DNA from 4 places in the Paenibacillus sp. J31R98 genome. Region 4 is predicted to be linked to each of the others. Evidence: predicted binding sites of a transcription regulator. Region 4 holds the regulator's gene; each other region holds the start of a gene.
What was found. Region 4 encodes LexA, which represses DNA repair genes until DNA is damaged. Its sites were predicted from a motif close to CGAACATATGTTCG; they were not measured.
Positions count from the first base shown of each region.

Region 1 (7,670 bases), 300 kb from region 4:
ACAACCGCATCGATGATCTGATCATTGAGCGGGAAGGCTTGCCCCGATAATTTATGTTCAATATCCATCGCGCGCACAACGGTTGGTCCTACAGCGCCGAAGGCAAAGCGTGCATCACGAATCATGCCATTCTCCGAGCGCATTGATGCTGCGAATGAGATTTTTGCGATGGCATCTGCTCTTCTGTTTGCCACTTTCTCAAATGTAAAGTGAGTACGATCCTCCAGCAACTCTGGCAAGATAACTTCAGTGACCAATTCATCTTGATTCCTTGAAACTTTTCTTGGTCCTTGAATAAAATCATGAAGCTCGACTACCCGTTCGCCTTTAGCGGACCTTAGTCGTACTCTCGCATTGCAAATATATAACAATGGCAATGTATCCCCTGCAGGGGATGCATTGCATATATTTCCGCCAATCGTGCCTCGATTCCGAATCGCCGGCGCAGCAATTTCATGTATGGCTTTCTTGATAATCTTCGGTATGAGGGCATGTTCCATCATTTCGCTATAAGTGCAGCAAGTGCCAATATGAAGATCTTTCCCCTTCTCATAAATCTGTTTTAACTCCTGTAAATGATCAATAAAAACAACAGGTTTATCAAAGTTTGCCGGAGCGCCTCGCGGACTTTTACGTTGTACCATGGCATCCGTGCCGCCTGCGATGATGAGGCATTCTTCTTTGCTCAGCCTGGAGATGGTATCATCCAAGCTTATCTCCCGGTAGGAAGTTATGGCGTTCATTACCATAAGCCATCCCCCTTCTTCGCGGCCAAGTCAATCGCATCAACAATCATATTGTAGCCGGTACAGCGGCACAAATTGCCGGAGATTCCTACACGAATCTCATCTTCAGTAGGATGAGGATTGTTCATGAGCAGGGCTGCGCTTGCCATAACCATTCCCGGTATGCAGAAGCCGCATTGAACCGCGCCCGCTTCAGAGTAACATTCGCTTAACACACGGAACTGCTCCGTGCTGCAATATCCATCAATGGTAACGATGTCCTTTCCTTCGATGGAGCCAATGGGAATAAGGCAGCTATTCTGCAAACGATTATTGACTAGGACACTGCAAGTTCCGCATTCTCCCTCGCCGCAGCCTTCTTTGGAGCCGATTAATCGGAACTCATCCCTTAATAAGTCGATTAATCTTACGGTAGAAGGAGCTTCTGTTTCTACCTCCGTTCCATTCAGACGGAATTTCATCCATGGCTCCCTCCCTTCTTCATCAAGCTGTCTATAATCAATTCCGGTGTGATGGGGATGTGATAGAAGTCGACCTGCAATGCATTCTCGATTGCTGCTTGCACCGCGGGAGCCCCTCCGGTCAGCGGCAATTCACCTACGCCTTTCGCGCCATAAGGTCCGCCCGCGAATGGATTATCATACAGCTTGCTTTCGATTCGGACGACATCCATAGCGGTAGGAGGCCCGTAGTCTGATATGCTCTTCTGCTCTATTCGGCCTCGATTAGACGTCATTTTCTCCATACTCCCGTAAGCGAGTCCCTGTGCCATGCCGCCATCGATCTGACCTTTAACGATCTGTTCATCGATTGCTTTGCCGATATCGAACCCGCCGTAAACCTTCTCCACTTTCACAAATCCGGTTAAGGTATCCACTTCGAGCTCCACGATATTCACTCCCCACGAATAAGCAGGGTACGCGTCCCCCGTAAATTTGCTCTCATCCCACGGGATCATTTGTTCATGAACATAATGTTCAATCACTTCTTGAGCTGCGCCATCTTGCCACTGCGCCTTTAACTTACTTGCGGCTCGTTCCAGCAATTTGCCGACAATCATCGTGGTTCTGGATGCTACGGTTGGACCGGAATCCGGAACTACCTTCGTATCTGGATAGGGGAACGAAATAGCATCGTAAGGCAATCCAATTACATTCGCTACAATCTTGCACATCGAGGTAATCGCGCCTTGACCCATATCCGAGTTGGAAATCTTGATTAATACTTGATCGTTTTCATCTTTGGCTAACTTCACTATAGCTTTAATATGGTCTCGTTCACCGCTCCCTGTGAATCCACAGCCATGCAGGAAAAGGGAAGCACCGATTCCTTTTTTGTAGCGTTTATTCTGCTTGTTCAAGTTATGAAAGGCTTCTCTCTTCTTCGCATAGTCCGTCGTTTGCAGCATGTCATTGATCATATTGTCCATCAATACCGGATCCTTGAACCTGCCGCCCGTAATGGTGGGATCACCTTGTTTCACCAAGTAGTTCCGTTTATAGGCAATGGGATCCATGTTCAGCTTGCTGCTGATGTGTCCGAGAACACTTTCAATGGCTGCAAAGCTTTGAGGCGCGCCAAAACCTCTGAAAGCTCCATTGGGCACCGTATTGGTCTTCAGCGCATACCCTTTCGCATGGAAATGCGGTATTCGATATACACCCGCACTGTTCAATAAACACCTCTGCAGGACAACTGGACTTAAACCAGCATTTGCCCCGCCGTTAAGATACAACTCCACTGTCATACTTAGGATCTTTCACTGATCATCTAGAGCGGTTCGGTATTTGAATATCGCGGGATGTCTCTTCGTCGTTGCTTCAAAGTCTTCGGCCCGGTCAAACAGCAGCATGACCGGTTTCTGGACAACCTTAGCCGCAATGCCAACGTGACAAGCCATCATGGAAGGGAAATCTTCTTTCCCGCCAAATCCGCCGCCAGTTGGACTCTGTATGACACGCACCTCATCTTCCCCGCAAGCTAGAGCGCTGACCAAGGCATTCTTCACATAATAAAGACATTGCATCGACCCTTGTACAAGAATTTCTTGATCGTTATAAATCCCAAGCATGCCTTGTGGTTCCAGATAGACATGTTCTTGATAGCCTGTCTCATACTCTTCCTCTATGACTAAGTACGCATTTGCTTCGATTGCTTGTATCACTTCGAGGCTTTCTCCGAATTCATGACTAGCGAATACGCCCGTATGATCCTTTTGCCGAATGGCTTCCTCCAGAGTAAAGATGGCTTGATGTTCTTCAATATCCACCTCTGCTTCTTCTATTAATTGATGGAGCACAGCCAGATTTGGGCCAACGAGCATAAATATAGGTTCGCCAATATAATTGACCCATTCATCCGCAAAGATCGGTTGATCCTGATGCAGCAACTTCACAAAATTTGCTCCGGCGGAGATGTGTTCTGCCCCTATCTTGACGTAACCTGCAGGCAGCTGCGGCAGCTGGATCGATCGTACTTTCCCGTAAGCGACAGGAGAGCGAGACAAGACACCATAGAGCATTGAATCTGGTTTCAAGTCGCCAATATAAGCGAGCTGACCGGATACTTTCCCATCGTGATCTTTCTTTTTCACTGGGCTACTTATATCCTTCGCCTGCATGGGAACAGCCTCCTTATGGTTGTTAGTAACATAAACTGAGTTAAACATTCTAAAAGTCTCCTAATACAAGCTTATGCCGACTGAGATATGCTCATGAACTGAGTAGCTTTACTGATACCGCAATTATTCACTTTATTGGTAAACGGGTTAGTTAGTCAGTTGATAAAGAACAAGTGTTCGCATATACTACCATTGAGGTGATATGTGTGAATTCGACACCAGAAGAAATTGTGATGATTAAAGAGTGCTGCTTGTTGCCGATCATGCTGGATGTCGTTGAGAAGCAACGTTTGGAGATGGATAAGTCTACATCACCAATGAAGACCCTGTACTTGGCAGCTCTCGTCAGACTGCAGGATACTATTCATTCCGATCTTGTGAATACTCGAAAGCATCTCCGTGCCGCAGACATCAAGATGTGGAAGGTCGATAACGCTGAAGTACGTGAGAAATCGGCGTTCAAATACGAATACTCGAATAAAGGCTACCGCGGTGTATTCGAGATGCTAAGAAGTCTTGTTAGGGCAGAAATTGCGAAGAAGTTTGGGCAGTATATTGCGGCAGTATTCAAGTAATCTGCTTTGTTCCATATGACATACGCGTAGAGATGTACAATTGCAAAAAAAAGAACCGTTGGGATTTACCCTCACGGTTCTTTTTCTCATCTCACAATAAACAATGGCTGCTGCTCGGACTCCTTCACTCGCTCAGCAATGCATTCAAGACGAGCGAGCGTCATAACAAGTTATGGGTGTTGAACACTTACACCGTTGAATCTGAAATCCTCATATCCTGCATCAAGTACGACATTAATTTTGCCCACGTTATCAATCGATGGGAAGAAGATGGTTGAATGTGCTGTAACTCCCGGCTCGATAGAGTCCGGCGCTTTTTCAACATCGACTTTATCATAGTAGCGTTCAAAATTGAAATCATGGTCATAATTGTACTGTTTCCCATTGAAAACAACCTTAGCCAGTGAGTCAGCCGTCATTAGAGACTTATCTGTATTATTCGTGTAAGAGACATACAGGCGAAGAGAGTCATTGTCCTGTACAACCTTGTCGATCTTGAGTGTTACATTATTAATGGTGATTGCGTTACCGGATGGAGCTCCTGTGCTTGTACCATCCGTCGAAACGCTGTTCCGATAACAGATGCAACAATAATTTTCTTCATTTCAAGTATGCCCCTTAATAGTTTTATATTCCCATTGATTTTACTGTGAAAGTATCGTTTTGCATAGCAGGTAATAATTTACAACATTCCAGTTTTACAAATATTACATCGTAATGGATTAACTCCCTATAGTAGAATGGTCAATGACATTTCATACAGGGGGATTTCATTTTGCGGCTTCTAAAAGTTTTAGGTTGGTTATTTATTCCTTACATCATGATTATTTTCAATTGGAGAAGGATCGGTGCAACTGTCCGAGTCCTCGCTTTAATCTGGGCATTTATTTGCTTGTTACCTGTATTGGGTAGTATGTTACCTGGTGGTAATGAGAGTACAACTCAGACTGCAGTTATTCAAGAATCCACGACTGCACCAAAGAAGGACTCCTCTGCTACTCCTGTTACTCCTAAAGAGAATAAAACGGAACCAGTAGCGTCAGAAGCAACTACACAACAGGCTCCAAAAGCAAACAAGACAACAACACCAGCAAAGCAAGAATCATACGACATCACAATCGTATTCCCTGCCGATAAGTACCCGGAAACAGCTGCGCATATTAAAAACGCAATTAAGCATGGTGAATCGTCAGTATGCACGATTGATCGTGACGGTGCGGATGAAAACCGAAGTGAGTCTTTGGCTGGCATTCCGACAAAGAAAGAGTATGATCGGGACGAGTGGCCAATGGCAATGTGTGCAGAAGGCGGAACTGGTGCAGATATCGCTTATGTTCACTCTTCGGACAACCGCGGCTCAGGATCATGGGTCGGAAATAAACTGGAAGGCTATTCCGACGGAACGAGGGTATTATTCGTAATAGATGGCGGGAAATATTCGGCTACTCCCGAGACAGCTACGAAGAGCACGAACTCAACTTCAACTAAAAGCAGCAGCTCTACTACAAAGCAGTCATCAAGACCAACGAAGAAGCCTGCAGCACAACCATCTACACAAGTTTATTATAAAAACTGTACTGCTGTCAGAGAAGCGGGAGCAGATCCAATATATGAGGGCGACCCTGGATATAGCAGAAAGTTGGACCGTGACGGCGATGGAGTCGCATGTGAGTAGACTCCCACACAATTAGTAAACGCATCATTCAATACGATCATGAAGAACGTGAAATAATAATAGACCGCCGATCCCCTGTGATGTACCAAAAGGGAAAAGCGGTCTTCTTCATGCCTTGATACAAATGTGCTGTAAAACTCATAACTACCCTTATAGTTGTTATCTGTTCTTGCTGTATTCGTTGTAATAATTGCTGGCGAATATGTAATCTTCCGGTGTATCCAGATCCATCAGAACGCCGGGATCATCGGTATTCAAGTAATGCTTGTCATACTCTTGAAGAATCCTTCTCAGATTCTGATTCTGATCTGCCTTAGCCTCAGTAATACATGTCTTCATCTCTTCTGTTAATTTGATGGGGTGACCGGCCCTCTTCTGGTAACTCGGAATAACGATCTTCCCTTCTGCGATCGCTAAGTCCCGAATCGTATCCTTCAAGACAAGCGGAAAGTCTCCAGGCGTAATGAAGAACTGAGAGGCTTTCACTTCTCCGCAGCCTGTTTGAATCGAACTAAACATACCTCGGTCAAAGCTCGGATTATATGCGCATACGATCTCCATGTCATACGCGTTCTTCCTCTGCATCATGGTTACGGCATCATGGACCCGTTCCCACTGGAACCCGCTAACGATGATGACTCGATTGCAAATACCATCAAACTTGGAAACCGTATGCTCCAACACGGTCATTGTCCCTAAACGTAAAGTCATTTTAAATGCTGATGCTCGGCTAGAATATCCAGCTGCGAGAATGACCGCTTCCAACGATTCCGCCATATGGCCTCCTAGCTCGCCCTCAATGGATGGGTTCAATAAATACAACCTGCACACCGCCGCAGATCCCGCCATCTTCATAAAACAGTCCAGCCGTCAGATCGACCGTGTGATGGATACTCTGTTTGGTAGCGATAACCTGTATGGCGAGCTCAATCACTTCTCCTTCTCCGCAGCCCCCTCCGATGGTTCCGGCTGACGTGCCATCGGCATAAATGATCATTTTGGCGCCGGCCTTTCTTGGCGTAGAGCCCTTCGTTCTTATGACCGTAGCGAGAACCGCTTCAGCACCGTCAGCTCTAATCGTCACGATCCGTTTCAACAACTCAAGATCGGTCATTTACGCGCCCCCCTATCTGTTCACGATAAAATGGCTGATCTCTTCTTTAAGCGAATTACCGGACGCATGATTCTTCACTCGCAGAATTTCAGCCAATACGCTGACGGCAATTTCCTCAGGCGTTTGCGCGCCTATATCGAGGCCGATAGGCGCATATATGTTCTGAAATCCGATGTCCGGATATTCCTCGTGGAGTTGAGAGAACACGCCCGAGATACGTCTGCGGCTCCCAATCATGCCGATATACGGTACAGATAACTGCAGATGCAGGATCTCGCGGAGGATTGCGACATCGAATTGATGACCTCGCGTAAGAAGCACGATATATGGCTTGTCCGAAATATCCAAACTCCGGAAAAACTCCTCATAGTGCATGCATACAACCTCGTCTGCGAAAGGGAATTGTTCGGCTGTTGCGTATTGAGGCCTATCGCAAATGACCGTGATAGAAAAGCCAAGTTTATGGCCCATTTCGACCAACGGCTTGGCCACATGGCCGGCTCCCGCTACGATGAGATGCAGCGGCGGCGGATACACTTCCACAAAATACTCCAATTCACAGTCATGAAGTCGCGTGATGAACATATTCGATATTCGCTTAGCAAGTGCCGTTCTTGCATGTTCCAATAGAGGCTGCCATTGTTCTATGGCTATTTCTTGTTCGGAGAATACTTCTCCATCAGAGAACAACAAGAGCTTGGTTCCAACAGCAGCTTCTATGGTTCGTCGATTGTGATTAGAGGCATGAAGACTGATCTTGGTGACTGTGATTAAAGCAACCCCTTTGCGATTCTCGATCGAGTTGATCAGTCTCTGATAAAGTTCCATGTCTCCCGTCCTCTCTGTCAACGAATCTACATCTCTATTTATATGAGGGGAACGCTATAAATATAAGAATTTATTTCAGAGATTGAGGGCGTAAAAAAGCCCGCAGACATCG
Region 1 covers NZ_JBWDNO010000001.1:1,000,692-1,008,361, reverse strand. Annotated here, with positions in the region: gene AC0YNX_RS04585 (FAD binding domain-containing protein) at 1-749, opposite strand, end outside; gene AC0YNX_RS04580 ((2Fe-2S)-binding protein) at 743-1,207, opposite strand; gene AC0YNX_RS04575 (xanthine dehydrogenase family protein molybdopterin-binding subunit) at 1,204-2,154, opposite strand; partial or broken gene AC0YNX_RS04570 (molybdopterin cofactor-binding domain-containing protein) at 2,251-3,069, opposite strand; gene AC0YNX_RS04565 (YhjD family protein) at 3,573-3,941, shown strand; gene AC0YNX_RS04560 (hypothetical protein) at 4,112-4,360, opposite strand; partial or broken gene AC0YNX_RS04555 (sporulation protein) at 5,029-5,364, shown strand; gene AC0YNX_RS04550 (excalibur calcium-binding domain-containing protein) at 5,362-5,616, shown strand; gene AC0YNX_RS04545 (nucleotidyltransferase family protein) at 5,776-6,393, opposite strand; gene AC0YNX_RS04540 (XdhC family protein) at 6,413-6,730, opposite strand; gene AC0YNX_RS04535 (XdhC family protein) at 6,743-7,558, opposite strand.
Region 1: AC0YNX_RS04565 (YhjD family protein) is a predicted target of LexA. The motif match lies at 3,533-3,546, and genes of this name have one in related genera.

Region 2 (7,670 bases), on a different contig from region 4:
ATCCATGCTACCGATCAGCACTTGGTCGAGCGATGGCGGTACCGAGGCGAGCTTCAAGCTCTCAAGCCCCGTCTCCACCATTCCTGCGAAGAGCTCTACCGGCATCGCTTCCGCGCCGGTCATCTCTGTCAGCTGATCGAGCAGATCCATTACACCGTCCCACAACTGGCGATGCTCTCGCGCCTTTAGCGGATTGCCGCCGGCAACCGCTTTGCGGCTCCAACGCTCCAGCCGATCCGGCACTTCGATAGCAATGAATAAGCGATACAATGCCTCGCACATTTGCCTGACGCTACTCGCCTTCTTCAATTCGCGCGTAAACTTACGGATTACAGGTATCACGGCTTCTCTTGCAGCCATAATAACTTCGAACTCGCGCAGTTCCTTCTCTCCCGCCAAGGCAGGATCGCCTTCGAGCGTATCCCGCATCATAGGCTTCCATTGGCTGAGCGTCGTCCAGCGATTGCCGTTCATCCCTGTCGCGAGCGCATGATTCTCTAGCAAATCAAAGCTCTCGCGCGTCAAGCTGCCGTCCTCTGGTATGAGCAGCTCCGTCTTAATGCAGCGGAATACGGCCTCGAACCGCCAGCCATGCACCGCAATCTCCAGTGCCGAACGAATGAACTCGACAAAAGGATGATGCAGCGCTGCGTTCTTCTGATCGAGAAAATACGGTATTTCATAATCAGCAAATACCGCTTTAATATAGTCGTTATAATCCGGCGCATTGCGAACCATAACCGCCAAGTCGCGGTATCTTGCGCCTTCATCGCGCACTCTGCGCACAATATCACGCGCTACCGCTTCTACTTCAGCCCTACGTCCTGCTGTTGCGTGCAGCGAAACGCCGCCATCACGCAGCTCATCTTCGGTGAGCGTAAGCCGTCCCCGTCCGCCATAGTACCGTTCCACATGCGCGAGCATTGGGTTCTCCCGGAATCGGTACGGCGTTCCTTCCAGAAACAGCGGTTCCTCTATCGTCACGCCGTTCGCAATCGCTATATCTCTCAGCTTCATATACGTCTCTGCCGTCGGACGGAATAAGTCCAGCTCATGAGGCTGCTCGCCTAGCTCATAGAGCTTATCGAGGCAGAGCGTGATCGTCATTGCTTTGCTATGCTTCATGAGCGATGCCAGCGCATCAAATTCCTTTGGCGTGAAGCCGTGGAACCCATCCACCCATATTTGTGTATCCGCCATGGAAGGCGCTTGATGAAAGCCGCGAATAAGCCAGCTCAAATAATCCTCTGCATCTACATAGAGCCCTTCCAGCTCTTGTTCGAGGTGTTCGGAAATTCGCATAAGATCATTCAGCTTCCGCCCGAGCAGCGAAGTGCTCTTCTGCGGCAACCGATTGATCGCATAGTCCGATAGCTGCGAAGCGTCAATGCCATATCGCTTGAGCTCCGTCATCAGCTCGCCCAGCCGCTCGATAAAACCGTGCTGCGTATGCGACCCTTGGAACAGCTGCAATTGCTCCTCGAGACGATGGACGATTTTGTACAGCAGCATGTTCTTGCCGTTCTCGCTAATCGGAATAAGCGCTGTACCGCCGGTTTCCTGCATGATCCGGAACGACAGCCGCCGGAAGCTGAGCGCTTGCGCCCTTATACTGCCTTTAAGCTCCGAATGATTCAGCAGCTCGTATTCCGTCTGGAATGTCGCCTGCTCCGGCACCAAAATCACGATAGGCGGTCCTTCCGGCTGCTCCAGCACCTGCTGTCTAATCTCATCCAGACAATGGTGCGTCTTGCCTGAGCCTGAGCGGCCAATTACAAAACGAAGCGTCATGACCTGCCAACCTCTCTCCTCTATTCGATTCTATTATTCTACCATAGGCGATCCACTCATTTCATCCTATAATACAAACATTTGTTCTTATTCTTACAAGGTAAATAGTGCAATGGAGGGATTAGCCAGCGTAACAAATGATTATAGCTGTTCTTTCGCTTGCTGGTTGTTCGCTTGCTATGGCTTAATATAGATGTCGGGCCCGACGAATCTTCGCGAAAGGAGATGATCCAATTGATCAACCAAAACGAGGTGGCTTTCGCCTAACAGCGGAAGTCATCTTCAGAGGGAGGCTGCGATGCCTCCCTCAACTACCATAAAAAGGATGACGGATTGAACCGTTTTCAATTATAATGAATGTGTGAAGCACGATTTCGCAGTGTGATCGTGTTTTTTTATATTTTGATTAGAGGAGGTGTACGACATGGTAATCTCGACTTCTGGTGCTGTTGCAACGGGCGATATGAACAAGGAGGTTTACCTTGAACTACAAAAATGGAAAAGATGTGCTTCCCCCTAATCTGCTGAAAGAACTTCAGAGCTACATTCAAGGAGAATTGCTGTATATCCCGAAGCCGCACAACGAACGTGCCGCCTGGGGGGAGAAGAGCGGATCTCGCATTATGATCAAGCGTCGCAATGAAGAGATTTTCCAGCATTATGCGAGTGGAAGCTCTGTGCAGGAGCTGGAGCGGCAATACCACCTATCCAGCGAGAGTATCCGGAAGATCATTATGAAGACACGCAGTGCAAGTGCGATATCCGTACAAGCCGAATACGAGGCTGCAAAGGCACGTATATGACAATAGAGAAGAGCCCTCCAGATCGAAGCCGCATGGCTGATACTGGAAGGCTCTTTTTAATGTGTTATGAAATCGATCCGCCTTCTAGCGGCTCCGCACTTCAAATATGCCAAATTTCAAATAATGACCCTCGTTCACGCCGACGATCTGCGGATGATCCTTGCCAGCAGCGCGCCATTCGATAAGACGCAGCGTCTTGCCAGCGTCAATCGCTGCTGCCTGAATCGTCTCCAGGAACAAGTCAGGACGCATATGGTAGGAACAGCTCGCGGTTACGAGATAGCCGCCTTCATTGACGAGCTTCAGCCCGTGAAGGTTAATATCTTTGTAGCCTCTGACCGCGCCTTCAATTGCGCTTCTCGACTTCGTGAACGCCGGCGGATCAAGAATGACAACGTCCCACTTGCGTCCCGCATCGCTGAGCGGCTTCGAAGTATCGCTCTTACCTGCTGCGCGATCATGGCGTTCCTCGATTCCCTTCACTTGCTTGCGAAGGTACTCGAACGCATCGGCTACGACAAACTCCACACGATCCTCAAATCCATTGCGGATGACGTTACGGCGGGCCGTATCGATGGCATGCTCGGATACGTCCAGGCACGTCACCTTCTTCGCCCCGTATTTGCATGCGTGGAGCGTAAAGCTGCCTGTATGCGCGAAGCACTCCAGCACAGTTGCACCGTCCCAGAACGGGAACGTGACGACTTTGCCGTTGGCGTTGACAGGGACAAGCTTCTCTTCGTTTAACGATGCGATTGTGCCAGTATCATCCGACTGCGCCGCTTTCGTCTCTGCCGCATCGTCTGTCGGCACCGGAGCAAGCTTGATGCCGCTCCGCGCTCCCCAGCCAAGCATAAGCGGCGCGATTGAAGCGCGGTTCTCGCGCTGATCGAAGAAATAGCCCGTCTTCTGCCCTTCTACAATATCGACTTCCATCTTCAGTCCGTTCTCGATGATCTCCACGATCCGCGGGCAATCGCCATAGAGAACGCCTGTCCGCTGCTCCAGCCCTTCCAGCTCGCGCACCGACACGTCGCTGCGCTCATAGATCCCTTGAGGCGCAAACGCTTGGATAAGTGCCGCTACGATGTCATCACGGCGCGCATCCATACCGAAAGTGAGAAGCTGGACAACAAGTACGCCTCCGAAGCGATCCACAATTAGACCCGGAAGAAAATCCGCCTCTCCGTAGACCAAGCGGCAATCACTGCCTTGAACGAACCGGCTGCGATGCTGCTTGCATTGGTTGAATCGGTCAACGAAGAATTCTTTGTCCATCGCTGCATCTTGTTTATACGAAATAACACGCACCGTAATTTGCGAGCGCGGGTTCCAGTAGCCCGTTGCCAGATAACGCCCTTGATGCGTCACGAGATCAACTAAATCACCTGGCGATGCTTCTCCCTCCACCCGATTGATCTCGCTTGCGAACACCCATGGGTGCCCGGCTTCCAATCTTTTTTTGCGATCACGCTGCAAAATCGCTTTTGCCCGTTCCATTCCATCTCCACCTTTTCTTCATGCATGTTGCTTGTTGATGCTTGTCATGCTCGTCCTGCGCCTAGCATATGTATTTATATTCAACGATTGAGCTGTGTTACGAAAGGAGAATGAGTGCAATGCTCCATACAATCTTCATTCCGATGACGCTCGGCTTTATTCTCTTCCTGCTCGGCATGCGGGCAATGGAGCTTGCGCTTCAACGCTCCGTTGGCAACCGTCTGCAATTGGTGCTGCAAAAGTTTACCTCAACGCCGCTGCGGGGAATGCTTGTCGGGACAGCAACAACGGCTGTACTGCAGAGCAGCACAGCCGTTACCGTTATCGCAATCGGGCTCGTTAACGCCGGGGTCCTTACGTTCCCGCGTACGCTCGGCCTCATTCTTGGCACCAATATCGGCACTTGCCTGACAACCGAGCTCATTGGGATGAACTTGAACCGGCTTGGCTGGCCGCTGTTTCTGCTAGCGCTCGCACTATGGTTCGCGACCGTCGTCTTCGGCGAGCTTGGACTTGGCGCTTGGCTTAGCCGAAGCAGAAATGGGCTGCTCCGCTTCCTTCTGCCGCTGCGCAGCCTAAGTGTCGTCCTCGGCGGCTTCGCCCTGCTGCTCATCGGCATTGGGCTTATGCAATCCGTCGCTCCGGCGGTGCAGTCGACGAAGTTCTTCCACGAGTTCCTCGCGCGAGCCGAAGTTAGCGTGCTGTGGGGAATCGCGGCAGGAGCCGTACTGACCGCGATGGTGCACAGCAGTGCCGCCGTCATCGGCATCGTCATGGGCCTCGCCCAGTCCGGCGCGATGCCGCTACCGATCGGCATCGCCATTGTGCTCGGCGCGAATGTCGGCACCTGCGTCACCGCCGTCATTGCAGCGCTCGGCGGCACGCGAGCCGGGCGGTTCGTGGCGTTGTCGCATGTGCTGCTCAACGTCGGCGGCGCAGCGCTCTTCGCTCCTTTCGCTGCCGAGCTCGGCGCGGCAGCGGCCTGGCTCACACCTTCGCCAGCAGGGCAAATCGCCCACGCGCAGACGCTGTTCAACGTACTCAGCTCGCTGCTGGCGCTGCCGCTATGTTATCTTCCGAAACTGCGGAAGCTAACCCCGGCTTGAGCTGCTGTTTACTTTCAATCATAACTGCCTTTTGCAGTTATCCAATGTCTCACGAAACACCTACACGCTAATCCCCAGCAGCTTAAGCGCCCCCGCCACGATCCGGTCATTATTGTTATAGCCGGACTGCTTCTGCCGTCTCCATGCTTCGGATGGCTCGAACCACTCGACGCCGCGGATTTCCTCGACCTGCGCCTGCAGCTTGCCGCCTACTGCCTCCACGAGGTAATAGTGGACTTCTTTATCGACAAGCCCTTTGGATTCGTGATTGTACTTGTATTTGATCTGGTCAATCGGCGCGATAATAACGCCTTCCATGCCCGTCTCTTCTACAATTTCACGCAGCGCTGTCTGTTCGACCGTCTCGCCGGGCTCCATTTTGCCCTTCGGCAACGAGATTTTGCCATAGCGATCCTGAATCAACTGAATCTGCAGCGCACCTTCATGCTTGCGGAACACAACTCCACCTGCTGAGATTTCTTTCATCCCGTTCGTTCCCCTTTGCGCTTTCATGAAATGGCTCGTATGTAGAGCAAGGATTCTCTCGCAGCCCAAACGTGGACAGCTAAAGAATCCCTGCAGCAAGTTTACTGTTGCACTTCGAAGTCATTACGCCTGCATCGCTTGCGGCAAAGTAGCAGAAGCTGCAGTCTTCGCATCAAGAACACGTACCAGCTGGCCTCGGCATTCATTAACGCCAGCTTCCGTAATTTTCACTCGGCACAGCTCGCCGACCAGATCAATTGAACCCTCGAACACCACTTGAATGTAGTTGTCCGAGTAGCCCATGATGAGACCGGAACCTTCCGAACCCTTATGCTCGCGCTCCGGAATGATATCAAGCACTTCACCGACGTACTTCTTCGCATATTCCAGCTGCATTCGCTCGGAGAGATCAATCAGCTTATGAACGCGTTCGTTCTTCACTTCATCATCAATCTGGTCTTCCATACGCGCCGCAGGAGTACCTGTACGCTTGGAATAAGGGAATACATGCATCTCGGCAAAATTCATCTCTTCCATGAATTTAAAGCCGTTCTCGAACATTTCATCCGTCTCGCCCGGGAATCCGACGATAACGTCTGTTGTGATCGCTACACCTGGCATCGCCTCGTGCAGCAGCTTGATTTTCTCAGCGAACTCTTCCGTAGTGTACTTTCTGCGCATGCGCTTCAGCACTCCGGTATCGCCGGCTTGCAGCGGAATATGGAGATGACGGCACATTTTGCTCGAACGGTTGAGCACGTCAATCATATCTTCATCAATCTGGCTAGCTTCAATGGAACTGATTCGAATACGCTCGAGGCCTTCGATCTTATCCAGATCCCAGATCAGATCCGACAATTTGTAGTTCTCCATATCATCACCATAACCGCCGGTATGAATGCCTGTCAGGACGATTTCCTTGTAGCCCGCATCCACGAGCTGGCGCGCCTGGTTCAGGACACTTTGCGGATCACGGCTGCGGGAAAGACCGCGCGACCATGGAATAATACAGAAGGTGCAGAAGTTGTTGCAGCCTTCTTGAATCTTCAGGAATGCACGAGTACGCTCAGCAAAATCAGGCACGTCGAGCTCTTCGAACTCCCGTGTCTTCATAATATTGCGTACGGCATTGACCGGTTTGCGTTCTTGGTGTAAATCGGAAATATAAGACATCAGCTTGTCTCGGTCCTGCGTTCCGATAACAAGGTCAACGCCTTCAATCGCGAGAATCTCGGCAGGCGACGTCTGCGCGTAGCAGCCCGTAACCGCGATAATCGCATCAGGATTACGGCGAATCGCACGGCGGATAATCTGTCTGCTCTTCTTATCCCCTGTATTCGTAACCGTACAAGTATTGATTAAATAAACATCAGCTGTCGTCGTCTCGAAGTCAACCTGTTCGTAGCCTTCATTCTTAAACAGCTGCCATACCGCTTCTGTATCATAGAAGTTAACTTTGCATCCAAGTGTATAAAAAGCAACTGATGGCATAGTTGTTAAACGCCTCCCATTTCTCCGGATTCATACATGAGGCAGGCGAGTCCAACCATCGCAGCCGTTTCCGTGCGTAAGATTCGCTTGCCCAGGCCGACGATTACTGCGCCGGCTTCCTCTACTTCACTCGCTTCACGCTCAGTGAAGCCGCCTTCGGGACCAACGATGAGCAATATGCTGCGCTCCTCGCTGCCCCAGCCATGGCGTGCCCGCTGCGCGGATATTGCATCCCGCAAGCCGAGGCCGCCGCCTTCCTTCTCATAACAGAACAAAGCCAGGTCGTAAGCCTTGATCATCGCGACCAGCTCTTTCCATGAAGCAACGGCTTCAATGGCTGGAATTCGGCTGCGATGCGCCTGCTCCGCCGCTTCCTTCGCGATTTTGCCCCAACGCTCCAGACGCTTGGCTTCCTTCTTACCGTCATATTGAACAATCATTCGCTGAGACTCAAACGGTACGAAGCTGACTGCACCGATTTCGGTTCCCTTCT
Region 2 covers NZ_JBWDNO010000002.1:922,576-930,245, forward strand. Annotated here, with positions in the region: gene addB (helicase-exonuclease AddAB subunit AddB) at 1-1,791, opposite strand, end outside; gene AC0YNX_RS12900 (CD3324 family protein) at 2,274-2,594, shown strand; gene AC0YNX_RS12905 (class I SAM-dependent rRNA methyltransferase) at 2,679-4,094, opposite strand; gene AC0YNX_RS12910 (Na/Pi cotransporter family protein) at 4,214-5,200, shown strand; gene AC0YNX_RS12915 (NUDIX hydrolase) at 5,261-5,686, opposite strand; gene mtaB (tRNA (N(6)-L-threonylcarbamoyladenosine(37)-C(2))-methylthiotransferase MtaB) at 5,810-7,177, opposite strand; gene AC0YNX_RS12925 (16S rRNA (uracil(1498)-N(3))-methyltransferase) at 7,183-7,670, opposite strand, start outside.
Region 2: addB (helicase-exonuclease AddAB subunit AddB) is a predicted target of LexA. The motif match lies at 1,866-1,879, and genes of this name have one in related genera.

Region 3 (7,670 bases), on a different contig from region 4:
CATTATTGTCGGCTTCCCTGGCGAAACCGATGAGGATTTCGAGCGCCTGTGCGACTTTGTTCGTGAGATGAAGTTTGACCGTCTAGGCGTATTCACTTATTCTCCGGAAGAAGATACACCTGCCGTTCGTTTGCCGAACGAAGTGCCGGATGATGTGAAGGAATGGCGTTCCAACACTCTGATGGAAATTCAGCGTGAAGTGTCCAAGGAGCTGAGCGGCAAGCATGTCGGCAAAGAGATCGATGTGCTGGTTGAACGCTACGACGGTCGCAGCGATGTGTACGTCGGCCGTTCTCCTTACGATGCGCCGGAGATTGACGGTGAAGTGTTCATCTCGAATTGTAAAGCCGCTATCGGCGAAATTCAGAGAGTGCGCATAACGCACGCTTATGAGTTTGATATGTCCGGGGAGGGACTATCGTGAATTTAGCCAATCGTATTACACTTGCCCGCATCTTTTTGGTTCCGATCATCATGGTACTGCTCTTAATTAATGTGGATTTGAAGCCGCTGACGATTTCCGGCTCCGATTTCTCCATTACATGGAATCAAATTTTAGCTGCGCTTGTTTTCATTATTGCAGCCAGTACTGATGGTCTGGATGGCTATATTGCTCGTAAAAATAAGATTGTAACGAATTTGGGCAAATTGCTTGATCCGCTAGCGGACAAGCTGCTCGTCGCTGCAGTGCTTATTTCGCTTGTTGAGATGTCCAAGCTGGATGCTTGGATTGCAATTGTAATTATTAGCCGCGAATTCGCTGTAACAGGACTTCGCCAAATTGCGCTGCTTGAAGGTTATGTGCTTGCAGCGAGCAAATGGGGCAAGTGGAAGACGGCTGTGCAAATCACGATGATTATTGCTCTATTGCTGAATAACTTCCCGTTTGCATTCCTGGACATCCCGTTTGACATCATTGCGAGCTATGCTGGAGCGTTAATCACGATCTATTCCGGTATTGATTACTTCGTGAAGAATAAGAATTTGATTCCAATAAATAAATAGTTCTTCATATTTCGGGTTGCATACAGCATCACTTCTTCTGAATAATAGAAGAGGTGATGCTGTGTTTGTCTTAATGCCGGTTATGTTATGTGAAATTGTATCTACATAAGAATGGAGTTGTTGAGATGCGTGCCGAAATTATCGCAGTCGGGACGGAGCTGCTGCTCGGTCAGACCGTGAACACGAATGCGACATACTTATCGCAAGGGCTTGCGGAGCTTGGAATTGATGTTTATTTTCAAACGGTTGTTGGCGACAATGCCAGTCGTATTCGCCAAGCGATTGAGCTCGCACGCTCGAGAGCCGATCTGATTCTCTTCACAGGGGGACTTGGCCCAACGCAGGACGATCTGACGAAAGATGCGCTTGCTGCTTATTTGAACCGCGCGATCGAGCTTCATCAGCCGTCCATGGACAAAATCGTGGAGTTGTTCACGTCACGCGGCATCCATATGGTTGAGAGCAATCGCAGACAAGCGCACCTGATTGAAGGCAGCGAGCCGCTTATGAATGATGCGGGGCTGGCTGTCGGCAATGCACTTAGCGAGGACGGAACGCACTACGTTCTGCTGCCAGGACCGCCGCGTGAGATGAAAGTAATGTTTGAAGGTCCGGCGAAGGCGTGGATCCGCTCGGTTATGGGTGAGGAGCGCAAGCTGTTCTCGCGCCAGCTGATGTTCGCGGGGATCGGTGAATCGAGTCTGGAGGAAGCACTGATCGATCTGATTGATGCGCAGACGGATCCTTCGATTGCACCATATGCGAAGGATGGCGAAGTCGCGATTCGGATCTCGACGAAAGCGCTGGATCAAGCGGAAGCAGATGCGCGGCTAGATGCGACTGAGGAGCAGATTAAAGCACGCGTTGGGAAGCACCTGTATGCGCGCGAGGACATTCCGCTTGAAGAGGCGGTCATAAGACTGCTGCGTACTTCCACGCGGACCCTGGCTAGTGCAGAGAGCCTTACAGGCGGTCTGTTCGCGCAGCTGCTTACGCAAATTCCAGGCAGCAGCGGTGAGTTTGCCGGCGGCGTCGTGACCTACACGAACATGATGAAGCATAAGCTGCTGAGCATCCCGATGTCCCAGCTGGAAGGGACAGATGCGCCAGGGGCAGTCAGTGAGTCGACCGCAGCGCTTATGGCGGAGCGGGTGCGTGAATTGGCTGACAGTGACTTCGGCGTGTCGCTGACAGGCGTTGCGGGTCCGGCCGAGTCCGAAGGGAAGCCGGTTGGTCTTGTTTATTTCGGGCTTGCTGAGCGAGGTAGACCAACGCGAGTATTCACAGCGCGTTTGAGCGGCAATCGCGGCATTATCCGCCTGCGTGCAGCGAAGTCATTGATGTACCGGCTCTGGCAAGTGCTAAGCGGAGCAGAGGAGAATTAGCAACTATTGTATAAATAAGGCTTGCCAATATCCTAACAAATCGACTATAATCGACATTAGTTACCGGAAGAACCGTGGCGAAGATTACTTTGCTGCGGTTCTTTTTTTTTCTCCTTTTTGGCCAAAAGAGAAAATAAGAATATATGTTCGTAAAAACTCTTGTCAAAGCGAATGAAACAAGGTATCATAACAGTATAAATCATGAAGGATGTGAGTTCGTTGGCAGATCGTAAAGCCGCACTCGAAATGGCACTTCGTCAAATAGAGAAGCAATTTGGTAAGGGCTCTATTATGAAGCTCGGTGAATCTACTCATATGCAAGTTGAAACTGTATCCAGCGGTGCGCTGGCGTTAGATATTGCACTTGGAATCGGCGGTTTCCCACGAGGCCGTATTATTGAAGTTTATGGTCCAGAATCTTCCGGTAAAACAACGGTTGCGCTGCACGCAATCGCAGAAGTTCAACGCGCTGGTGGACAAGCTGCATTTATTGATGCCGAGCACGCGCTCGATCCATCGTATGCAAGCAAGCTAGGCGTAAACATCGACGAACTACTGCTTTCCCAACCTGATACAGGGGAGCAAGGTCTTGAAATCGCTGAAGCGCTCGTTCGCAGTGGTGCAGTTGATATCGTTGTCGTTGACTCCGTAGCAGCACTCGTACCGAAAGCGGAAATCGAAGGCGATATGGGCGACTCCCACGTAGGTTTGCAAGCTCGTCTGATGTCGCAAGCACTTCGTAAGCTGTCCGGTGCGATTAGCAAATCGAAGACGATCACGATCTTCATCAACCAGCTTCGTGAGAAAGTCGGCGTTATGTTCGGTAACCCTGAGACGACGCCAGGCGGCCGCGCACTGAAGTTCTACTCCACGATTCGCCTTGATGTGCGCCGTATTGAGTCTGTGAAGCAAGGTAACGACATTGTCGGTAACCGGACTCGTATTAAAGTTGTAAAGAACAAAGTAGCTCCTCCATTCAAGCAAGCCGAAGTCGATATTATGTATGGTGAGGGCATCTCCAGAGAGGGAAGCCTTGTTGATATCGGCGTTGAGCTGGAGATCATCCAGAAGAGCGGCGCTTGGTTCTCCTACAATGGTGAGCGTCTCGGCCAAGGCCGTGAGAATGCGAAGCAGTTCTTGAAGGATCACAAAGATATCGCAGCGGTCATTGATAAACTAATCCGCGAAGCAAGCAACGTAGCCGCGGCTGCGGCAGGTAATCAACCTGTAAGCGAAGATGACGATGATGATTTCGAGGACGAATTGGACTTGGAAGTTGAATAAACCGTTGTTGACTTTATGTCAATAGGTGGAACAGAGAAGCACCTGTTATCAGGTGCTTCTCTGTTTTTGTAGGTTACGGCTTGGTGTAAAGGAGGAGAAAGACGACGATGCTAGTGATTACCGGCGTAGAGCAGGACCGCAAATTAAAGCAAAGGTACCATTTGTTTGTCAATGATGCGCAGGAACCGTATATCAACGTGCATGAAGACTTACTCATTAAATTTCGGCTGCTCAAGGGGCGAGAGATCCATGTGGACGAGCTGAAGGAAATTGTGGAAGAGGACAGCCGCCATCGCGCCTATATAACGGCTCTCGCGTATCTTGGGGCGAGACAACGTACGGAGAAGGAGATACAGCGCTACTTGGCAAGGAAAGAGATTGAACCCGAGGCGGCAGCGAAAGCGATTGCGCGACTGACGCAGGAAGGTTTGGTTAACGATAACCAGTACGCGAACATGTACGCATCGGAGAAGATGAGAACGCAGCTGAAGGGCAGACGTCTTCTTCAGCAGGAGCTGCGCCAGCGCGGCATCTCCAAGGATATGGCGAAGCAAGCCTCGCAGGATCTGAGCGAGGAATCAGAGATCGAGGTCGCGGTGCGGGCGGCCCATAAGAAGTGGCCGTATATAAAGGGAGAGCCGCGCGAGAGGAAACAGAAGCTGGCTGCTTTTCTGCTGCGCCGAGGGTTTCCGATGAACGTTGTGCGAGAAGCGGTTAAGGCTGCTGCGCAGCGGATGGAAGATGATGAAGATGGGCACATGCTTGACAATTGATTTTCACAAAAGATAAAATGAGTTTGTATTATTCATTTCTAGAATCGATTTTCCTTCCAAAAATTGATTCGAACCCATTATTTTCGTCAATTAAGTATGTATGTATCGGGTTAAAAACCGGCTATGAAAAAAACCAAATACTATCCCAAGCGTTTGCTTAGGTGAGCAACAAGGAGGTGAGAAGATGCCAGTATGGTTAGGTATCCTGATCGCTCTCGTTGTTGGTGTGATTTTCTTTGGTGTCGGTTATTTTATTCGCAAATCGATCGCCGAGGCCAAAATTTCAAGCGCCGAGCAGGCCGCTAGTCAAATTATTGACAATGCGAGGAAAGAAGCCGAAGCGCTGAAGAAAGAAACGGTCCTTGAAGCGAAAGATGAAGTCCACAAGCTCCGTACCGAAGCTGAGAAAGACATTCGCGAACGTCGCAATGAGGTACAGCGTCTTGAAAGACGACTGATTCAGAAAGAAGAGTCGTTGGATAAAAAAATAGAAGCGCTGGAACGCAAAGAAGAACAAGTAGCCAACAAAGAGAAGCGGATCGAGGAGACACAAGAACAAATCGATTCCCTTTACAAGCAGCAGCTTAGTGAGCTGGAACGTATCTCGAACTTGACGATGGAGGATGCGAAACAGATCATCCTGACGAACGTTGAACAAGAGGTTCGCCACGAAACTGCACAAATGATTAAAGAGATCGAGCAGCAAGCCAAGGAAGAAGCAGATAAGAAGGCTCGTGATATTATCTCGCTTGCTATCCAACGCTGCGCAGCTGATCACGTGGCTGAAACTACGGTTTCCGTAGTTGCGTTGCCAAACGAAGAGATGAAAGGCCGCATTATCGGACGTGAAGGCCGCAACATTCGCGCACTGGAAACGTTGACCGGTATCGATCTCATAATTGACGATACACCGGAAGCGGTCATCTTGTCTGGTTTCGATCCAATTCGTCGTGAAATTGCTCGTACATCCCTCGAGAAGCTCGTTGCAGATGGTCGTATCCATCCTGCACGGATTGAGGAAATGGTTGAGAAGTCGCGTAAAGAAGTGGACGAACGTATCCGTGAATACGGAGAGCAGGCGACGTATGAAGTTGGCGTGCATGGCTTGCATCCAGATCTCATTAAAATTTTAGGCCGCCTCAAATATCGTACAAGCTATGGTCAGAACGTGCTCAAGCACTCCATGGAAGTCGCTTATTTGTCGGGTCTCATGGCAGCAGAGCTGGGTGAAGACATTACGCTTGCAAGACGTGCAGGTTTGCTGCACGATATCGGTAAAGCGCTCGATCATGAAGTGGAAGGCTCACATGTCGAGATCGGCGTAGAGCTGGCCAAGAAGTACAAAGAGCATCCTGTTGTTATCAACAGTATCGCTTCCCACCACGGCGATTGCGAAGCAACTTCGGTTATCGCAATGCTCGTCGGCGCAGCAGATGCGTTGTCGGCGGCACGGCCAGGTGCTAGAAGAGAGACGCTCGAAACGTATATTAAACGTCTGGAGAAGCTTGAAGGTATTTCTGAATCGTTCGAAGGTGTTGAGAAATCGTACGCGATCCAAGCAGGCCGCGAGGTTCGTGTTATGGTTCAACCGGAGAAGATCGACGATACCGAGGCATTCCGCTTGGCGCGTGATATTACGAAGAAGATCGAGAGTGAACTCGATTACCCTGGGCATATTAAAGTTACAGTTATCCGCGAGACGCGGGCTGTCGAATATGCGAAATAACTTTCATAGCAATACAACTAGAAAAGTGGCTGCTTGCGGCCACTTTTCTAGTCTTTAATATAAGGAATGCAGTCCGCTGCTTTGCTTATATTTCCCGCGAAACGTTAGCTTTTGCCCCCAAATGGTTGGACGGAAAAAGCCGTTTACGCTGTGATTAGAGAGGTTTTGATCGAATGAACGTACTATTTATTGGTGATATTGTCGGAAGCGTTGGTCGTGCCGCAGTGAAGAAGGTACTGCCTGCGTTGCAGTCCAAGTATAACCCGCACATCATCATTGCAAATGGAGAGAACGCAGCAGCAGGAAGAGGCATCACAGCTGCTATTGTGAAAGAGCTTCTCGATGCTGGTGTACATGGGATTACAATGGGCAACCACACATGGGATAACAAAGATATTTTCGAGTGGATTGATGATCAGCCGCGAATTGTAAGACCTGCGAACTATGTTGAAGGCTTGCCAGGACAAGGCGCAACGATTATTAAAGCGAATGGCAAGGAGCTTGCAATCGTGAATCTGCAAGGCCGGACATTCCTGCCGCCAATTGATTGCCCGTTCCGCAAGGCGGATGAGTTGATTGAGCAGTTACAGCAGAAGACGAAGAACATACTCGTAGATTTCCACGCTGAGGCGACTTCGGAGAAAATCGCGATGGGCTGGTATCTTGATGGCCGAGCATCGATTGTTGTCGGCACGCATACGCATGTGCAAACGAATGACGATACGATTCATCCGGGCGGTACAGCTTTCTTGACGGACGTTGGCATGGTTGGTCCGAAGAATGGTGTACTCGGCATGGATCGCGATGCGGTATTACATAGGTTTCTAACGCAGCTGCCGACGCGGTTCGTCGTTGACGAAGGCGACTGGCATTTCCATGCGATTGTCGTCGATATTGACGATGCAACAGGCAAGGCACGCAAGATCCAGAAGATCCGGTTAACCGAGACAGAATGGCTGCTCATGTAGCAGCCTTTTTTTTCTAATTTGAGGTAATTCGCCACGCATTGTATCGCTATTCTATTAAAATTCGCACAATTCAGAAGATTTTGCTAACTGGGCTGGAAAGAAGAAGGAATTATTTCCCCTCTCTCGAATACTATCTAAATAGTGGTATTCATCCATCATTCCCGAGGAGGTTTACTTTCCATGGATGTCTTAAAAGTTTCAGCAAAGTCCAATCCAAATTCTGTTGCAGGGGCGCTTGCAGGCGTATTACGCGAACGCGGCGCGGCTGAATTGCAAGCAATCGGGGCTGGTGCGTTGAATCAAGCGGTAAAGGCGGTTGCGATTGCAAGGGGGTTTGTCGCTCCGAGCGGTGTGGATCTAATCTGTATCCCAGCGTTCACAGACATTGTCATTGATGGCGAAGATCGGACGGCGATTAAGCTGATCGTGGAACCAAGATAGAGCAACTAGGAGTTCAAATATGGGAGCAATCTAATTGACCTGTTTACGTCGTAGGCAGGTTTTTTTGCGTTAATATGGAGTGGTCTGC
Region 3 covers NZ_JBWDNO010000002.1:395,404-403,073, reverse strand. Annotated here, with positions in the region: gene rimO (30S ribosomal protein S12 methylthiotransferase RimO) at 1-424, shown strand, start outside; gene pgsA (CDP-diacylglycerol--glycerol-3-phosphate 3-phosphatidyltransferase) at 421-1,005, shown strand; gene AC0YNX_RS10265 (competence/damage-inducible protein A) at 1,131-2,390, shown strand; gene recA (recombinase RecA) at 2,610-3,674, shown strand; gene AC0YNX_RS10255 (RecX family transcriptional regulator) at 3,782-4,447, shown strand; gene rny (ribonuclease Y) at 4,632-6,173, shown strand; gene AC0YNX_RS10245 (TIGR00282 family metallophosphoesterase) at 6,347-7,141, shown strand; gene AC0YNX_RS10240 (stage V sporulation protein S) at 7,322-7,582, shown strand.
Region 3: recA (recombinase RecA) is a predicted target of LexA. The motif match lies at 2,527-2,540, and genes of this name have one in related genera.

Region 4 (7,670 bases):
CAAGATACGCTCGTCATGAGCGCGTTCAACAAAGATGAATTGCTCCGTTTGAAGCAGACGATTCAAGATCGGTTGACTGGGGATACGAAGACCTTTATGCTGCCGGCTGAACGCGGTGATCTCATCGCTCTTGTGTACCGGACCGGTGATGTCATCGAACAGTCCGTAGATGGCGATAATATGCGGCTGACTGTGCAGCTAAGCAAGCAAGATTATGAAGTACACGGGCATAAGCTGGAAGCTTTCGTGGAACAGGTATAACGAAGGAACTATTGAGGAGAGACATCTATCGTGAGGCAGCATGAAAGTGAAAGTTGGCTGGAATTAACCAAGTGGGCGGAGGCTGCGGAGACGCAGGCCGCCCCTGTTTTTCGTTCTATTGATGGCATCGCTGAGCGCAATCAGTGGAAAGTCATCGCAGCGTTTCAGAAGCACAAAGTAAGTGATTTTCATTTTAATGGATCTACTGGATATGGATACAATGATACGGGTAGAGAAATACTCGATCTTGTTTATGCGGATGTGATGGGCGCGGAAGCTGCTCTGGTTCGGCCGCATTTTGTTTCGGGTACACATACAATAAGCTGCGCGTTGTTCGGCCTGCTGCGCCCAGGGGACGAGCTTCTCTACATTACCGGCAGACCGTACGACACCTTGCATAAGGTCATTGGCAAGCCAGGTGACGGCAAAGGCTCTTTGCAGGATTTCGGCATCGGATATGGGGAAGTGGCGCCGCTCGCTGATGGGGAGATTGATTGGGAGACGGTAGCGGCACGCATGAATGAACGCACGAAAGTGATCGGCATTCAGCGTTCACGCGGCTATGACTGGCGCTCCTCCTACACGGTGGCTCAGATCGGGGACATGGTAAAGCGGATTAAAGCATTGAAGCCGGATGTATACGTGTTCGTCGATAACTGCTATGGAGAATTTACAGAAGAGCTTGAGCCGACTGAAGTAGGCGTTGACCTTATGGCTGGCTCGCTGATTAAGAATCCGGGCGGTGGACTTGCGCCGACTGGGGGCTATGTGGCTGGTACGCAGAAAGCGGTGGACTTAACCGCTTATCGGCTTACAGCACCTGGGATCGGAGGCGAGGTTGGGGCAACGCTCGGCACGCTTCGGGCAATGTATCAAGGATTCTTCTTGGCGCCGCATCTTGTGGGACAAGCGATTAAGGGAAGCGTATTTGGCGCTGCGATGTTCGAGATGCTTGGATTCGAGAGCAATCCTCGTTATGATGCGCCGCGTACGGATCTCATTCAAGCAATCCGATTCGACCGCGCGGAGCAATTAATCGCTTTCGTACAAGGCGTGCAGCGCGCATCCGCTGTAGATGCACATGTCGTGCCAGAGCCATGGGATATGCCTGGCTATGAACATCCTGTCATCATGGCGGCAGGTACCTTCATGCAGGGTGGCAGCTTGGAGTTATCTGCGGACGCTCCTATTCGCGAGCCATATATTGCGTATATGCAAGGCGGACTCACGTATGCCCACGTCAAATATGGTGTTCTGAATGCTTTAACTGTGCTCGCCGAACGAGAATTAGTTGTAATTAAACCTTACACAACTTGACACGTTTTTGGCATGGCGGTACAATGTAAGTATATATCAGATACTGGAAGGTTGATGCGACATGGGTGACGAAATACGCAGAAATATGGCGCTGTTTCCAATCGGCATCGTGATGAAGTTGACTGACTTGACCGCTAGGCAGATCCGTTACTATGAGCAGCATGAATTGATTGTTCCAGCTCGGACAGGCGGGAACCAACGGCTCTTCTCGTTCAACGACGTAGAGCGGCTATTGGAGATCAAATCATTGATTGAGAAGGGCGTTAACATTGCAGGCATTAAGCAAGTGATGAACCCCGTTTCGAAGGAATCCGAAGACGCGACAGTCGTCAGCGAGCTGTCTGAAGTGAAGCGACGCGAGCTGTCAGATGCACAGCTGCACCGTTTGCTGAAACAACAGCTGCTTGAGAAGAGACCGGGCAAAGCTTCGATGATTCAAGGTCAGCTGTCCCGTTTCTATAACAAGAAGTAACACTAACAAACATTCGCCTAAGGAGATGATTTGAGTGAGCTACACCAAAGATGACATCAGACGTATCGCCAAGGAACAGAATGTCCGCTTTATTCGTCTTCAGTTCACCGACTTGCTTGGAACGATTAAGAACGTTGAAATTCCAGTTAGTCAGTTAGAGAAGGCACTCGATAACAAAATGATGTTTGACGGTTCTTCGATCGAAGGTTATGTGCGTATTGAAGAATCCGATATGTACCTATATCCGGACCTTGATACTTGGGTTGTATTCCCATGGGTAGCGGAAGATCGCATTGCCCGTTTGATCTGTGACGTATATATGCCTGACGGCACGCCGTTCGCAGGCGACCCGCGCGGTATTCTGAAACGTGCGCTGAAAGAAGCAGAAGAGCTTGGCTACACAGCGATGAATGTTGGTCCAGAGCCAGAATTCTTCCTGTTCAAGACTGATGCGAATGGCAATCCAACGACAGAACTTAACGACCAAGGCGGTTACTTCGACCTTGCTCCGATGGATCTTGGCGAGAACTGCCGCCGCGAGATCGTATTGACTCTGGAAGAGATGGGCTTCGAGATTGAAGCTTCTCACCATGAAGTGGCTCCAGGTCAGCACGAAATCGACTTCAAATATGCTGATGCAATTAAAGCTGCGGACCAAATCCAGACGTTCAAGCTCGTCGTTAAGACGATTGCGCGTCAACATGGTCTGCACGCGACATTCATGCCTAAACCGCTGTTTGGCGTGAACGGTTCCGGTATGCACTGTCACCAATCGCTGTTCCGCGGCAACGTGAATGCATTCTATGATGAGAGCGATAAGCTTGGCCTTAGCCAAACGGCTCGTTACTACATGGCAGGCGTACTCCGCCATGCTCGTGCGTTCGCAGCGATTACGAACCCTACCGTTAACTCGTACAAGCGTCTCGTACCTGGTTACGAAGCACCTTGTTATGTAGCTTGGTCTGCAAGCAACCGCAGCCCGATGATTCGTATTCCAGCATCCCGTGGCCTAAGCACACGTGTCGAAGTGCGCAGCCCGGACCCTGCGGCGAACCCTTACCTCGCGCTTGCTGTTATGCTGAAAGCCGGCCTTGATGGCATCAAGAACAAGACTCCGCTGCCAGCTCCTACAGACCGTAACATCTATGTGATGACGGACGAAGAGCGTATCGACGAAGGTATCCCGAGCTTGCCGGGCGATCTGAGAGAAGCGTTGACAGAGCTGCTTCGCAGCGAAGTTATCTGCGACGCGCTTGGCGATCACGCGCTTGCACATTTCTATGAATTGAAAGAAATCGAGTGGGATATGTACAAAACGCAGATCCACGAGTGGGAACGCGATCAGTACCTAACACTGTTCTAAAAACGAAAGCCTCGATGCTGAAATGCATCGAGGCTTTTTCTTTGTTTGGAATATTTGCTTCAGCTGCTGCAATTAAATGTCCTTCGACGGCAACGCGACTTCCATTCCCTGTGGTATATATAGCTGAGGCTGTTCACGTGGAACGGCATGCTGCGGTTCATCTTCCTCGTTTAGCACTTCGTCATAAAGCTTCAGGAGCTCATTAGCCGTCAGTTTCAACTCCTGCTCACTCAACGCGTCGAAGCTCGCATTTATATCGCTATCCGTTGGTACACTAAATGTTCGGTGCTTCTTTGCTGCAAATTCGAAGAGTCGATTAATGGTTTCCGTAAATTGCTGTCTCGTCTGCACGTTCATGTGTAACTTCCTCTCGTGTCTGGTTTCACTGATTTGATCTGCTGCTTTCATACGCTACCTGCAAATAATAATGCGAACCCTTCAAAAATCAATGAACACATTTTGATAAGTGTTGATTTAGGCAACATTGTTCACGAGAAATGTGTACATATGCGATTTTCGCTATTCGTTCTTTAGGTTTTTTAAGTGTTTTAGTGTAGTTCAAGCGATATGTACAGCGCTTCATCTCTTCACCCGTGACTTCTGTCCCGCATACAATACATGCTAAGAGGGTATGAGAGAGAAGGCGGCATTCATGAGTGAAATAGTGACAACGGACGGGCAATTTCGGCTGACTGGAGCAATACTTCGGAAGGTTGCGGGGATTATGATTCCGTTCTATCGAAAGATCGCGTGCAATTATTCATTTGCGCTAAAATGGTCAAAGGCGGTTCGTACAACGGACATCGATACGTTAGCGAAAATGTTCAAGTCTGTTGCGCCTTCGGCAAAGCTGAGCAGTTTATCATCGAACGGAATCGGATATTTCTTTGACTTTGAATTTCCGGATCCGATAATCCAATATTCCGATGGGTTAACGATCCCGCCGGGAACGACGCAATTTACATTCTCGACGCCGATTCACCGAATGATCGCCAGAGCGATATTACCATTCTATTGCGCTCTTCGAACCTCGAGCGCATACGCAGCAGCCGTCGCGAGAGCAGTTAATAATCGTAACATCAAACGGCTGAGATGGTTGGTGCGCCGCAAGGTTAGAACGATCGCTCTCAAGCGAATTCTAATCGCCTTCTCAGGTGTTGCATTGAACTTTAAGTACAAACGAAGTAAGTTTACGTATCAAAGCTTGTTATTTCGGGAGCTTGTAGGTTAAGTGACATTCTGTGAGAGGATATAGAGAAGGGCCATCTGAGGTGCTGCAGCAGCACTTCAGATGGCCCTTCGTGATAGATCGAATTAATGAATGTCGCGGAACAAGCCAATAACCTTGCCGAGAATGGATACGTTGCGAAGGCGAATTGGCTCCATCGTCGAGTTCTCCGGTTGAAGGCGAATATGATCCTTCTCCTTGTAGAACGTCTTGACCGTTGCTTCATCTTCTTCAGTCATGGCGACAACGATATCGCCATTATTAGCTGTTTGCTGCTGACGGACGATGACATAGTCACCATTATGAATGCCAGCTTCAATCATACTTTCACCTATAACATTAAGAATAAAGACAGTGTCATCGCCGACTTTATCCGCAGGAAGCGGGAAGTAGTCCTCGATGTTCTCAGTTGCGGTAATCGGTACGCCCGCCGTTACTTTACCGATGACAGGCACTTTGGATATTGCGAGCGGGAAAGGGATGATATCGCTATCGTCGCCGTCCAAGATCTCGATTGCACGGGGCTTCGTCGGGTCGCGGCGGATAAGGCCTTTCTTCTCAAGGCGGTCAAGATGGCCGTGAACGGTCGAGCTGGAAGCAAGTCCAACTGCTTCGCCGATCTCGCGAACAGAAGGCGGGTAGCCTTTCTCGCGTACTTCCGTCTTAATGAATTCTAGTATCGCCTGCTGGCGGTTTGAAAGTTTCGACACCGGAATCACTCCAAAGTTTCATTTGTGTCAAATTATAGCACAGAACCGGAGTTCGTACAAACATAAGTTCTTAAAAACACAAGTTCGCGTATTTTTACGAACAAATGTTCCAAAAAGGCTTGACCACAAACAAATGTTCGTGTTATTCTGAATTCAACGATAACAGAACAAACGTTTGGGGTGCTGGAGAATGATGACAACGATATCTTCTTACTCAACTACTTATAAAGGAAACACGACAAATAACCGTACAGCGAAGCGTGTAAGAAATGACGCTAGCAAACAACGTCTACTAGTGAGACTTGCTGTTGCAGTATTGCTGTTCGTATTGCTGTTCACGGGGCTGACGCTGATGACGAGTTACGCAGGTAGCGAGCATCCTTCTGCTCCGACTGTACTGGAGCAAGTCGTTGTAATCGGAGCAGGCGATACGCTATGGGATATTGCTGGCCGAGTACGTGAGGAAGGACAAGACATTCGTGAAGTGGTGTATAGCTTGAAGAAGCGGAACAACTTATCGAACGCTACGCTGCAAGCGGGACAGTCATTAATCGTTCCTGTTGAATAACATCTATCATTTAATGTACGAACGAGTAAGTTAAGCCTGAGCGACCGAATCGCTTGGGCTTTTTCTATCTCTAATAAGACCTCTGTTACCTTGACAATGGCTCCTTATTAATGTCAAAGTAAAGGGTGACATGTTGACCTCAGGTAGGGAAAGGAGTGCAGTAGAAATGAACGCTATAGACAAAGTCATTGCCCGTATTAACGAGCTTTCTCGCAAAAATAAATCCGTCGGTTTAACACCGGAAGAGCTTGTAGAACGAGACGAGCTTCGCCGACAATACTTGGACAACTTCAAGAGCAATTTCCGCAATCAACTGGATACCATTAAATGGGCGGAAGATGAAGAGAACGGAGAGAATGGCGGAGGTTCGATTAAGCACTAAAAGACTTCGATCATGCAGGAGGGGACGAGCGTGGAATTTCGGTTACTAGGCAGAAGCGGCTTGGCTGTGTCCGAGCTTTGTTTGGGAACGATGACGTTTGGCAATACAACTAGCGAGACAGATTCCATTAGTATGGTTCACCGGTTCATGGAGCAAGGCGGTAATTTCCTGGATACAGCCAACGTATATGTAGGCGGACGTTCAGAGGAGATTGTCGGACGAGCCATTAAAGACCGTCGCTCGGATGTTGTGCTTGCAACGAAGGTTCGATTCGCAACATCGACGAATCCGAATGGCGTTGGCGTATCTCGCAAGCATATCTTGGATGCAGTCGAAGCAAGCTTGAAGCGGCTCGACACGGATTACATAGACCTCTATCAAGTACACGTCTGGGATCATGCGACACCGATCGAAGAGACGCTGCGTGCGCTGGATGATCTTGTGACTGCTGGTAAGGTCCGTTATATCGGCTGCTCTAATTTCTTCGCATGGCAACTGATGAAGTCGCTTGCGGTTAGTGATTGGAACCGCTATGTTCGCTTTATTTCCATTCAACCTCAATATAGCTTGGTTAGCCGCGAGATGGATCGCGAGATGATCTCGCTGTGCCTCGAAGAGAACGTTGGAATTATTCCATGGGCACCGCTCGGCGGCGGATTCTTAACAGGCCGCTATGGGTCAGAAGAGCCAACTAGCGGACGTCTCACTTCCAAAGTGGGCGAGAGCTCCTGGGCGAATCGTTCGTCCTCGAATAACTTCAAAGTACTTGAAGCAGTCAAGCAGGCAGCGAAGGAACTGGACAAGACACCAGCGCAAGTCGCATTGGCATGGCTGCTCAGACGTGAAGGCATCACGTCGCCGATTTTCGGCGCAAGTACGCTTGAACAGTACGAAGAGAATATGGGTGCAATCGGCTGGAACATGCCGGAAGAGATTTGGAAGCAGCTCGATGAGGTTAGCGCATTGCCTAGCGAATATCCGAACCGGTTTATCGCTAAGTTCGCTCGACCTCTGTAATGAACGTGCAACACTACTAACGTGAATATTTATTGTAGGAGGAACATCCTTGTCAAGATCGTGGGAACGTAAAGTACAGAAGAATCAATCTCAAATTAACAAACAGCGGAAGAAGCGCGGCCAAGCTCCGCTGATGTCCGCATCATCAAGCGCACCATCCGTCGATACATACAGAGGTCGCAGCTATCTAATGCCAGCGTTCCTGTTGCTGTTCATTCTGTTCTATGTAATCGTGACTGTAACTTCGGAGAACTTCAAGGAGACAGGTTCGATGTTCTGGGTAACAATCGGCTGTTACGTCGTATTGGCACTGCTCTTTGTTCTTCGCCGCCCTTACCTTGGGGTAGGCAGT
Region 4 covers NZ_JBWDNO010000001.1:704,754-712,423, forward strand. Annotated here, with positions in the region: gene hflX (GTPase HflX) at 1-261, shown strand, start outside; gene AC0YNX_RS03195 (methionine gamma-lyase family protein) at 319-1,578, shown strand; gene AC0YNX_RS03200 (MerR family transcriptional regulator) at 1,640-2,050, shown strand; gene glnA (type I glutamate--ammonia ligase) at 2,085-3,413, shown strand; gene AC0YNX_RS03210 (hypothetical protein) at 3,486-3,770, opposite strand; gene AC0YNX_RS03215 (hypothetical protein) at 4,066-4,644, shown strand; gene lexA (transcriptional repressor LexA) at 4,728-5,351, opposite strand; gene AC0YNX_RS03225 (LysM peptidoglycan-binding domain-containing protein) at 5,542-5,919, shown strand; gene AC0YNX_RS03230 (DUF896 domain-containing protein) at 6,086-6,301, shown strand; gene AC0YNX_RS03235 (aldo/keto reductase) at 6,332-7,318, shown strand; gene AC0YNX_RS03240 (hypothetical protein) at 7,368-7,670, shown strand, end outside.